2 regions of the Microbacterium immunditiarum genome follow, and region 1 is predicted to be linked to the other one. Evidence: predicted binding sites of a transcription regulator. Region 1 holds the regulator's gene; the other holds the start of a gene.
The links. Region 1 encodes HspR, which represses chaperone genes until heat shock. Its sites were predicted from a motif close to AAGTTGAGTCNNNNNGACTCAACTT; they were not measured.

Region 1 (4,407 bases):
GCAGCGCCGGCTGGACGAGCTCGCGCGCCTGCACGGCGTGGTCGGCGCTCAGTTCGGGATCGTCGAGCTCGACGACGACGGCGACGTGCTCGCGACGACGCGCGCGGCATCCGGCGTGCTCGACGCGAGCACCGGACAGCCCGCGACGCTCGACTCCGTGTTCCAGATCGGCTCCATCACCAAGGTGTGGACGGCGATCCTCGTCATGCAGCTCGTCGACGAGGGGCTCCTCGACCTCGACGCACCCGTGCGCAGCGTCCTGCCCGACTTCACGACCGCCGACCCCGAGTCGTCCGAGCGCATCACCGTGCGGCACCTGCTCACCCACACGAGCGGCATGGACGGCGACCTCTTCACGAACACCGGACGCGGCGACGACTGCGTCGAGCGGTACGTGGCATCGCTGTCGACCGCGGCGCAGATCACGCCGGTCGGCGAGCGCTTCTCGTACTGCAACTCGGGCTTCGTGCTCGCCGGCCGCATCGTCGAGGCCCTGCGCGACACGACGTGGGACGAGGCGCTGCGTCGCTGGATCATCGAGCCGCTCGGCCTGACGCAGACCGTGACGCTGCTCGACGATGTGCCGCGCTTCGCTACGGCGACCGGCCACACCGGCGCCGGCGCGCTCGCGGCGCCCGTCCCCGTGTGGCCGATCACGCGGTCGATGGGCCCCGCCGGACTCATCGACGCGAGTGTGGGCGACCTGCTCACGTTCGCGGCGGCGGCGATGCGCGGCGGGGTCGCCCCCAACGGCACGCGCATCCTGTCGGAGGCCGCCCACCACGCGATGCTCGAGGAGCAGGTGAGCCTGCGCGATGCCGTGACCTCCACCGCCGCGTGGAGCCTCGGCTGGTTCCTGCAGGACTGGAACGGACGGACCGTCTACGGCCACGACGGCGGCACGATCGGCCAGCGCGCGTACCTCCGGATCCTTCCCGGCGCCCGCACCGCGATCGCGCTGCTCACGACCGGCGGCCACGCGGACGGGCTCTACCACGACCTGTTCGCCGAGGCGGCGCAGCTCGTCGACGGAACGGTGATCGCGGATCCTCTCGCGGCGGGCGATCGCGGCGGCGACGCGCCCCTCGGCGAGTACCGCACCGCCGGCACGCACGTCCTGGTGGCGCAGAAGGAGTCCGGCTTCCAGCTGGAGGTGACGCCCCTGACCGACCTTCTGCGCACGGGCGAGGCGCCGCCGGCCACGCTCATCGACCTCGTGCCGTCCGACGTGGACGGCGTGTGGGCGTTCACGACGCCCGACCTCGCGGGGTGGTCGCAGTTCCGCCCCGTGCCGGGCGGCGCGTACATGGGCTACCGCTTCCTCCCGGCAGTGGCGCCGTCATGACCGTGACCCTCGAGCAGGGGCGCCTCGTGGCGACCGCGCGCGACGACGCCGCCCGACTCGCCGAGGCCGCCGGTGCGGACATCCGTCTCCTCTCGTCGCCCGACGAGATGGTCGACGCATCCGCGCTGTTCGCGCGCGTCTGGCGGGTGGACGTCGATCGCTCGCACGTCAACCCCGGGCTCCTCGTGGCGCTCGCGCACAGCGACAACTACGTCGCGGGCGCGTTCCGCGGCGGCCGCCTCATCGGCGCGAGCGTCGGGTTCTTCCACCCGCCGGCGGAATCCGCGCTCCACTCGCACATCACGGGCGTCGACGCCGCGGTCGCGGGTCGCGGCGTCGGGCGCGCGCTCAAGTTCCACCAGCGGGCGTGGGCACTCGAGCACGGAGCGCGCCGCATGACGTGGACCTTCGACCCGCTCGTCGCACGCAACGCGTACTTCAACGTCCAGACGCTCGCAGCGCGCGGCATCCGCTATCTCTCCGACTTCTACGGCGTCATGAGCGACGGCGTGAACGCCGGTCAGGAGAGCGACCGGATGCTCATCGAGTGGACCCTCGACGACGAGCCGGCGTCGGGCGAGGTCGACACCGGTGCGCCACCGGTTCTCGTCGTGGCGGACGACCGGCCCGCGGCGCTGCCGCTGCCGGCGGATGCCGCGGCGGTGCGCGTCGACATCCCGCGCGACATCGAGGGGCTGCGGACGCGCGATCCGGATGCGGCGCGCCTGTGGCGCCTCGCGCTCCGGGGCGCGCTGAGCCCGCTCATGGCCGGCGGCTGGCGGCTGGTCGGCGTCTCACGGGAGGGGTCGTACCACCTGGAGCGACCGCTCTGACGAGGCGGCGGATGCGCCGCCGGATCACTCCTCTTCGGGGGGCAGCGCGACCCCGGGCCGCGGCCGCCACAGCACGATGTCGGTCGCGCGACGCACGCGCGTTCCGTGGCGCAGGCGCACGACCGCGCCGGTCGGGCCGGCGGCGAACACGCGCGCGCCGGGGCGGTTCTCGAGCTCGGCGCGCACGCGCTGCTCGAGCTCGCTGACCTGGCGATGGAGCACGCGCACGCGCTCCTCGAGCTCGAGGATGCGCGCGATCGCGGGGAGGCTCATGCCGTCACCCGACAGCCGCGCCACTTGGCGCAGCTGCTCGACGTGACGGAGCGAGTACCGGCGGGACCCGCCCTGCGTGCGAGCGGGCACGACGAGGCCCAGCCGGTCGTACTGCCGAAGAGTCTGCGGATGCAGCCCCGACAGTTCGGCGGCGACGGCGATCGAGAGGATCGGCGCCTCTTCGTCGATCTCGTCGTGCTCACCCATCGCTTCTCACCACCGTCCGCCGCACATCAGCCCTTGGCCTTCGCCATCAGGTCCGTCCGCGGGTTCTCCTTCGGCTCGAGGTCGTGGAAGCGCTCGAGCGCTTCGCGTGCCCGGTCGTCGAGGTGCGACGGCACGACCACCTGGACCTCTGCGAGGAGGTCGCCCGTGCCCTTCTGCGTCTGCACGCCGCGGCCCTTCACCCGCAGCACACGGCCGGACGGCGTGCCGGGCGCGACACGCAGCTTCACGGGGTCACCGCCGAGCGTGGGAACCTCGATCGTCGCGCCGAGCGCCGCCTCGGTGAACGTGACCGGGACGGTCACGCGCAGATTGAGGCCGTCGCGCGTGAAGACCGGATGCGGGCGCACCGTCACGAGCACCACGATGTCGCCGTTCTCGCCGCCGTCCGGCGACGGGCGGCCGCGGCCGCGCAGCCGGATGCGCTGACCGTCGGCGACGCCGGCCGGGATCTTCACCTTGAACGGCTTGCCGTCCTCGCCCTGGAGCGTGATCGTCTCGCCCCTCGTGGCGGTGATGAAGTCGATCGTCGTGCGCGCCGTGACGTCGGCACCGCGCGTCGGCCCGCCGTAGCCGCGGAAGCCCCCGCTCGGCTGGCCGAAGCGACCCGAGCCGAAGCCGCCGGTGGGCTGCTGGTTGAACATCGAGAAGATGTCGTCGAAGTCCCCGGTCTCGTAGCGCGCACCTCGACCCTGGCCGAACATCGAGAACACGTCCTCGAATCCGCCCGCGCCCTGGCCGCCCGCGGTGAACCGCGCGCCCGAGCCCATCGCACGGATCTGGTCGTATTCGGTGCGCTGCTCGGGGTCGGAGAGCACCGAGTAGGCCTCGCTGATCTCCTTGAACTTCGCCTCGGCCGCCGCGTCACCCTGGTTGCTGTCGGGGTGGTACTTGCGCGCGAGCTTGCGATAGGTCTTCTTCAGATCCGCGTCGGACACTTCCTTGGACACGCCGAGCGTCTTGTAGAAGTCCTTGTCGAACCAGTCCTGGCTGGCCATGGGCTATGCCTGGCCCCCCGAGCTCGCCTCAGGATCAGCCGGCACTGCCACGACGACCTTCGCGGGGCGCAACTCGACCGTGCCGAGGCGGTAGCCCACCTCGACCACCTCGAGCACCGTCGGCTCGCTCGTGCCGGGCGTCGGCGCCTGGAAGATCGCCTCGTGCTGCTGCGGGTCGAACGGCTCGCCGGCCTCGCCGTAGGCGGCGAGCCCCATGCGCGCGGCAACGCCGCGGACCTTCTCGGCGATCACGGAGAAGGCCGAGCCCTCCTCGAGGTCGCCGTGCTTCTCGGCGCGGTCGAGGTCGTCGAGGACGGGCAGCAGCCCCTTCGCGACCGAGCCCTTCGCACGCTCGATCTCGACCTCGCGCTGCTCCTCGGTGCGCCGCCGGTAGTTCGCGTACTCCGCCTGCAGGCGCTTGAGGTCGTTCAGCAGCTGCGACTCCAGGTCTGCGATCACGGCGTCCTCGGCCGCGGCATCCGCATTCTGGGGCGCACCCAGGATGTCGTCGACCGTGAGCTCGTCGTGCGCCTCGGCCTGGGCCGAGGCATCCGCTCCGTCCTGCGGGACGGGGCCGGAGGCCTGAGCCTCCGACCCCTCCTCGTCCGGACGGACCTCTTCGCCGTCGGGCCCTCCGGGCCCGGGATTCGCGTTTCGGTCCTTGTCAGCCATGGTTACTTCTTCTCGTCCTCGTCGTCGACGACCTCGGCGTCGATCACGTCCTCCTCGGGGT
Region 2 (4,407 bases), 780 kb from region 1:
ACAGCTACGGCAAAGTCCTCCTCGCCCCGGGCCAGCGGCTCGGATACCTCGCCCTGTCGCCACTCATCCCGGCCGCTGAGCGCGACGAGCTGCGCGAAGCGCTCATGCCCATCGGGCTCGCGATCGGGTGGGGCTTCCCCGACGCGATCATGCAGTACTCCGTGCCCGCGCTCGAGACCGTCTCGATCGACCTCGCCGAGTACACGCGCAAGCGCGACCGCCTCTACGCGGCATTGACGGATGCCTCGTTCGAGGTCACACGGCCCGAGGGCACCTTCTATCTGTGGGGCCGGGCACCCGGCGGTGACGCGGTCGCGTACTGCGATGCGCTCGCCGCCCGCGGCGTCTACATCATGCCCGGGACCCTCTTCGACCAGCCGCGCCACTTCCGCATCTCGCTCACGGGCACGATGGGCATGGTCGAGGCGGCGATCCCGCACCTCGTGGAGGTCGGCGCCGCGCTGCGGGACGGCGGTGTCCGCGCGAGCTGACCGTTCGCGTCAGCCCCGGGCCCTGCGCCCGGTGAAGTGGCGCCGGCAGCGCGCCTGGTACGACTCGATGCCGCCGACCTGCTCACGAGTGGGGACGTTCGGGTCGCCGGCGTCGTCCGGAGCGAGGCGCTGGTGGAACGCGGCATCCGCCCCGCACACCGTGCACACCGCGGTGAGCTTGACGACGTCCTCGGCGATCGCCATGAGCGACGGCAGCGGCTCGAACGGGCGTCCGTCGAACGTCACGCACAGGCCGGCGACGACCACCGTGAGCCCGTCGGCGACGAGCGCGTCGACCGCGGGCACGAGGTCGGCGCCGAAGAACTGCGCCTCGTCGATCGCCACCAGGTCGAGGTCGCCCTCGCGCGCATACGAAGACAGTTCTTCCACAGTCGACACCGCGCGCGACGGCACGCTGAGGCCCGAGTGCGAGCTGACCTGGCCGGCGCCTCGGCGATCGTCGAGGGCGTGGCTGATGACCTCGACCGCGAGTCCCGCGATCTGCGCCCGTCGGACCCTCCGCAGCAGCTCCTCGGACTTGCCGGCGAACATCGGACCGGTCACGACCTGCAGCCTGGGATCGGTGCGAGTGTGCATGGCGCCACCCTACGGCGGGGTCGCGACGTGGGTGCATCGGGGTAGGAAACGCGCCCGAGGGAGGACGGCCGACGCGGCATCCGTCCTACCTCCGCATCATCTCCTACGCTCGTGCCAGCCGACCACCCGCATCGCGCGTCAGCGCGGCATCCGGATCGATCCCGTCGAGCGCCGCCTGGACGTCGTCTTCGCTCGTGACGTCGCCTGCCACCAGCCGCACGCCGTCGTGCGGCTCGGCCTTCTCGACGCCCTGCGGCAGGTCGAGGGCGATGACGGATGCCCCGCGCTCGGCCAGGCTCGCGGCGGTCGCGGCTCCGAGGCCCGAGGCGCCGCCGGTGACGAGGGCAGTCGTGCCGTCGATTCTCATGTGCCTCCTCCGTTGCAGATGGCGTCAACGCTACCGATCGTTCAGGGCCGCATCCCCCGTGCTCATCGTGAGCTCAACCCGTGAGGAGTGGCGATCGCGCTCGGGCACGCCTCTGACAGGCGGGGCCCGTGTCACACTGACCTCGTGAGACTCGTTCAGATCGCCCAGCACGCCGACGACCTCGATCGGGCGGCCGAGTTCTACACCGTGCTGCTCGACCGCACTCCGACGGCGAGGTTCGACCCGCCCGGACTCCTCTTCTTCGACCTCGACGGCGTGCGGCTGCTGCTCGACCGAAGCGCGCCGTCGTCGCTCATCTACCTGCACGTCGAGAACGTGCACGAGGCGATCGAGCGCCTCGACGGGCTGGCCGAGGTCGTCGAGAAGCCGCACGTCATCTTCACGCACGAGGACGACACGCTCGGCCCGGCGGGGCACGAGGAGTGGCAGGCGTTCGTGCGCGATTCCGAGGGGAACCTCGTGGGGCTCGTCGCCTTCCAGCGACGCTGAGCGGCGGCCCCATCCCGCTTGTTCGCTGTGGGCGAACGATCATCTCGTTAGCACTCTCTGGGGCCGAGTGCTAACCTGGTGTCAGTTGAGTCGAGTCGACTCAACTCGGACCCTCAGAGAAGAGAAGGAGACCCCGATGGCGACATACGATCCGTTCCGCGACCTCGACCGGCTGGCGTCGAGCCTCTTCGAGACCGCACGCGGGCCGAGGCGCATGCCCATGGACCTCTACCGCGACGGGGATCACTATGTGCTGACCGCCGATCTGCCGGGGATCGACCCCGGTTCGGTCGACATCGACGTCGACGGTCAGCTGCTGACGATCCGCGCCGAGCGCACACTCCCCTCCGGCGAGGGCGTCAAGTGGATCACGCGCGAGCGTGAGGCGGCGAGCTTCGTGCGCCAGCTCAACCTCGGCCAGGGCATCGACACCGATCGCATCTCGGCCGGCTACAGCAACGGCGTGCTGAGCGTCACGATTCCGGTGAGCGAGCAGGCGAAGCCGCGCAAGATCCCGGTCTCGACCGAAGATGCCCCGCACACGATCGAAGCTCACGAGAGCAGCGAGACCCCACAGCCGATCGAGCAGTAGCCTCGCATCACCACACGCCCCGGGCCCCGCCCGGGGCGTTTCGTGTGTTCGGGCGCGCGTACCCGGGCGAAGCGTGAAAGCGCCGGGCGGAAACGGGGATCGGGCGTCTGGGAGACGTCGCGGAGGCCGATTCAGCCCGGCGCTTTCACCACCGGCGCGCTTGTGCCTGGCGGAGCGGGGTCGCCTAGGATCGACGGAGCCCGAACCGGAACGTCAGCAAGGAAGCCGATGACCGCCGATTCCACCGCGCCCGCGCGCACCTCGCCCACGACCGCGGCCTCCCGTCGTGAGCGAGAGCTCACCGCGCCGGTGTCGCTCACGCGCCCCAACGGGCGGCTCAACACCGACGCGATCGGGTGGGCGCGGCATCCGCTGGTCGACACCTCCGGGATCGGCCGCGGACTCGGCCGGAACAAGCGCTGGGAGTACTGGAACGTCATCACCCCGACGCACATCCTCGCCCTCACCGTCTCGTCGATCGACTACGCCGCGGTGCACGAGGTGTGGGTGCTCGACAGGGTGCGCGAGCGCACATGGTCCCGCAACGCGACGCTGCTGCCCGCGCGGGGCGTCGATCTCGCGCCGCGCCTCGAGGCGGGGCCGGCCAGGGCACGCGCCAAGGATCTCGAGATCGACATCGACGAAGTGGACGGCGGCACGCGCCTACGCGCTCGCATCCCGGGGGCGGAGTTCGACGTCGTCGCGGAGCAGCCGGACGGGCACGAGCGGCTCGCGGTCGTCGTGCCGTGGAGCGCGACGCGGTTCCAGTACACGGTGAAGGACGTCGCGCGCCCGGCGCGCGGGACGCTCACGCTCGACGGCGTGACGCGCGAGGTGCCGGCGGGGCAGTCCTGGGCAGTGCTCGACCACGGCCGCGGCCGCTGGCCCTACGACGTGAGGTGGAACTGGGGCGCCGGTTCGGGCGTCTCGAACGGGCGCGTGATCGGCGTGCAGGTCGGTGGGAGGTGGACCGACGGCACGGGGTCGACGGAGAACTCGATGCTTGTCGACGGGCGCCTGCACAAGATCCACCACGAGCTCGCGTGGGAGTACGACCTCGGCGACTGGCACCGCCCGTGGCGCATCACCGGCGGCGGCCTCGACGCGACGTTCACGCCGTTCTACAACAAGCAGTCGAGGACGAACCTCGGCGTGATCTCGGCGCGCACCGACCAGTGCTTCGGGCACTGGTCGGGCATGTTCCGCGTCGACGGGGGAGAGGTCGTCCACTTCGACGGAATCGCAGGCTGGGCGGAGGACGTGCACAACCGCTGGTGACGGTCCCGGCCTATGCTGACGCCATGCCGGAGTATGTCGTGCCGACCGCGAAGCGCCGTCGCGGGCGACCGCGCGGAGGGTCGTCCGACGCGCGCGACCGCATCCTCGCCGCCGCGGCGGAGGAGTTCGGCGACCTCGGCTACGACGGTGCGACGATGCGCGGGATCGCGGCGCGCGCGGGCGTCGACGCCGCGCTCGTGCACCACTACTTCGGCACGAAGGCGGACCTGCTCACCGAGATCGTCGACGCGCCGGTCCGGCCGGATGTCGACGTGCCCCGCCTTCTCGACGGGCCGCGCGACGACATCGGCGAGCGCATCGTGCGGTACGTGCTCGAGATGTGGGAGCGCCCCGACGTGCAGAAGCGCGGGGTCGCGCTCCTGCGCGCGACCCTCGGCAATCGCCTCACGACACCGCTGCTCGCGGGGTTCCTCTCGCGGGAGCTGATCGGCCGCATCGCCGAGGGGCTCGACGCTCCGGATGCCGAGCTGCGCGCGTCGCTCGTCGCGACGCAGATCGCGGGGCTCCTGCTCGGGCGCTACGTGCTCAAGCTGAAGCCGCTGGCCGGGGCA

Region 2: a site for HspR is predicted at 2,048-2,072, ahead of BJ991_RS05440 (Hsp20/alpha crystallin family protein). Genes of this name have one in related genera too.

The regions. Positions count from the first base shown of each region.
Region 1 is NZ_JACCBV010000001.1:444,360-448,766, forward strand. Features, by position in the region: gene BJ991_RS02020 (serine hydrolase) at 1-1,345, shown strand, start outside; gene BJ991_RS02025 (GNAT family N-acetyltransferase) at 1,342-2,178, shown strand; gene BJ991_RS02030 (heat shock protein transcriptional repressor HspR) at 2,203-2,658, opposite strand; gene BJ991_RS02035 (DnaJ C-terminal domain-containing protein) at 2,685-3,674, opposite strand; gene BJ991_RS02040 (nucleotide exchange factor GrpE) at 3,678-4,346, opposite strand; gene dnaK (molecular chaperone DnaK) at 4,349-4,407, opposite strand, start outside.
Region 2 is NZ_JACCBV010000001.1:1,224,405-1,228,811, forward strand. Features, by position in the region: gene BJ991_RS05420 (aminotransferase class I/II-fold pyridoxal phosphate-dependent enzyme) at 1-491, shown strand, start outside; gene BJ991_RS05425 (thymidine kinase) at 501-1,088, opposite strand; gene BJ991_RS05430 (SDR family NAD(P)-dependent oxidoreductase) at 1,192-1,455, opposite strand; gene BJ991_RS05435 (methylmalonyl-CoA epimerase) at 1,600-1,965, shown strand; gene BJ991_RS05440 (Hsp20/alpha crystallin family protein) at 2,102-2,557, shown strand; gene BJ991_RS05445 (DUF2804 domain-containing protein) at 2,786-3,835, shown strand; gene BJ991_RS05450 (TetR/AcrR family transcriptional regulator) at 3,859-4,407, shown strand, end outside.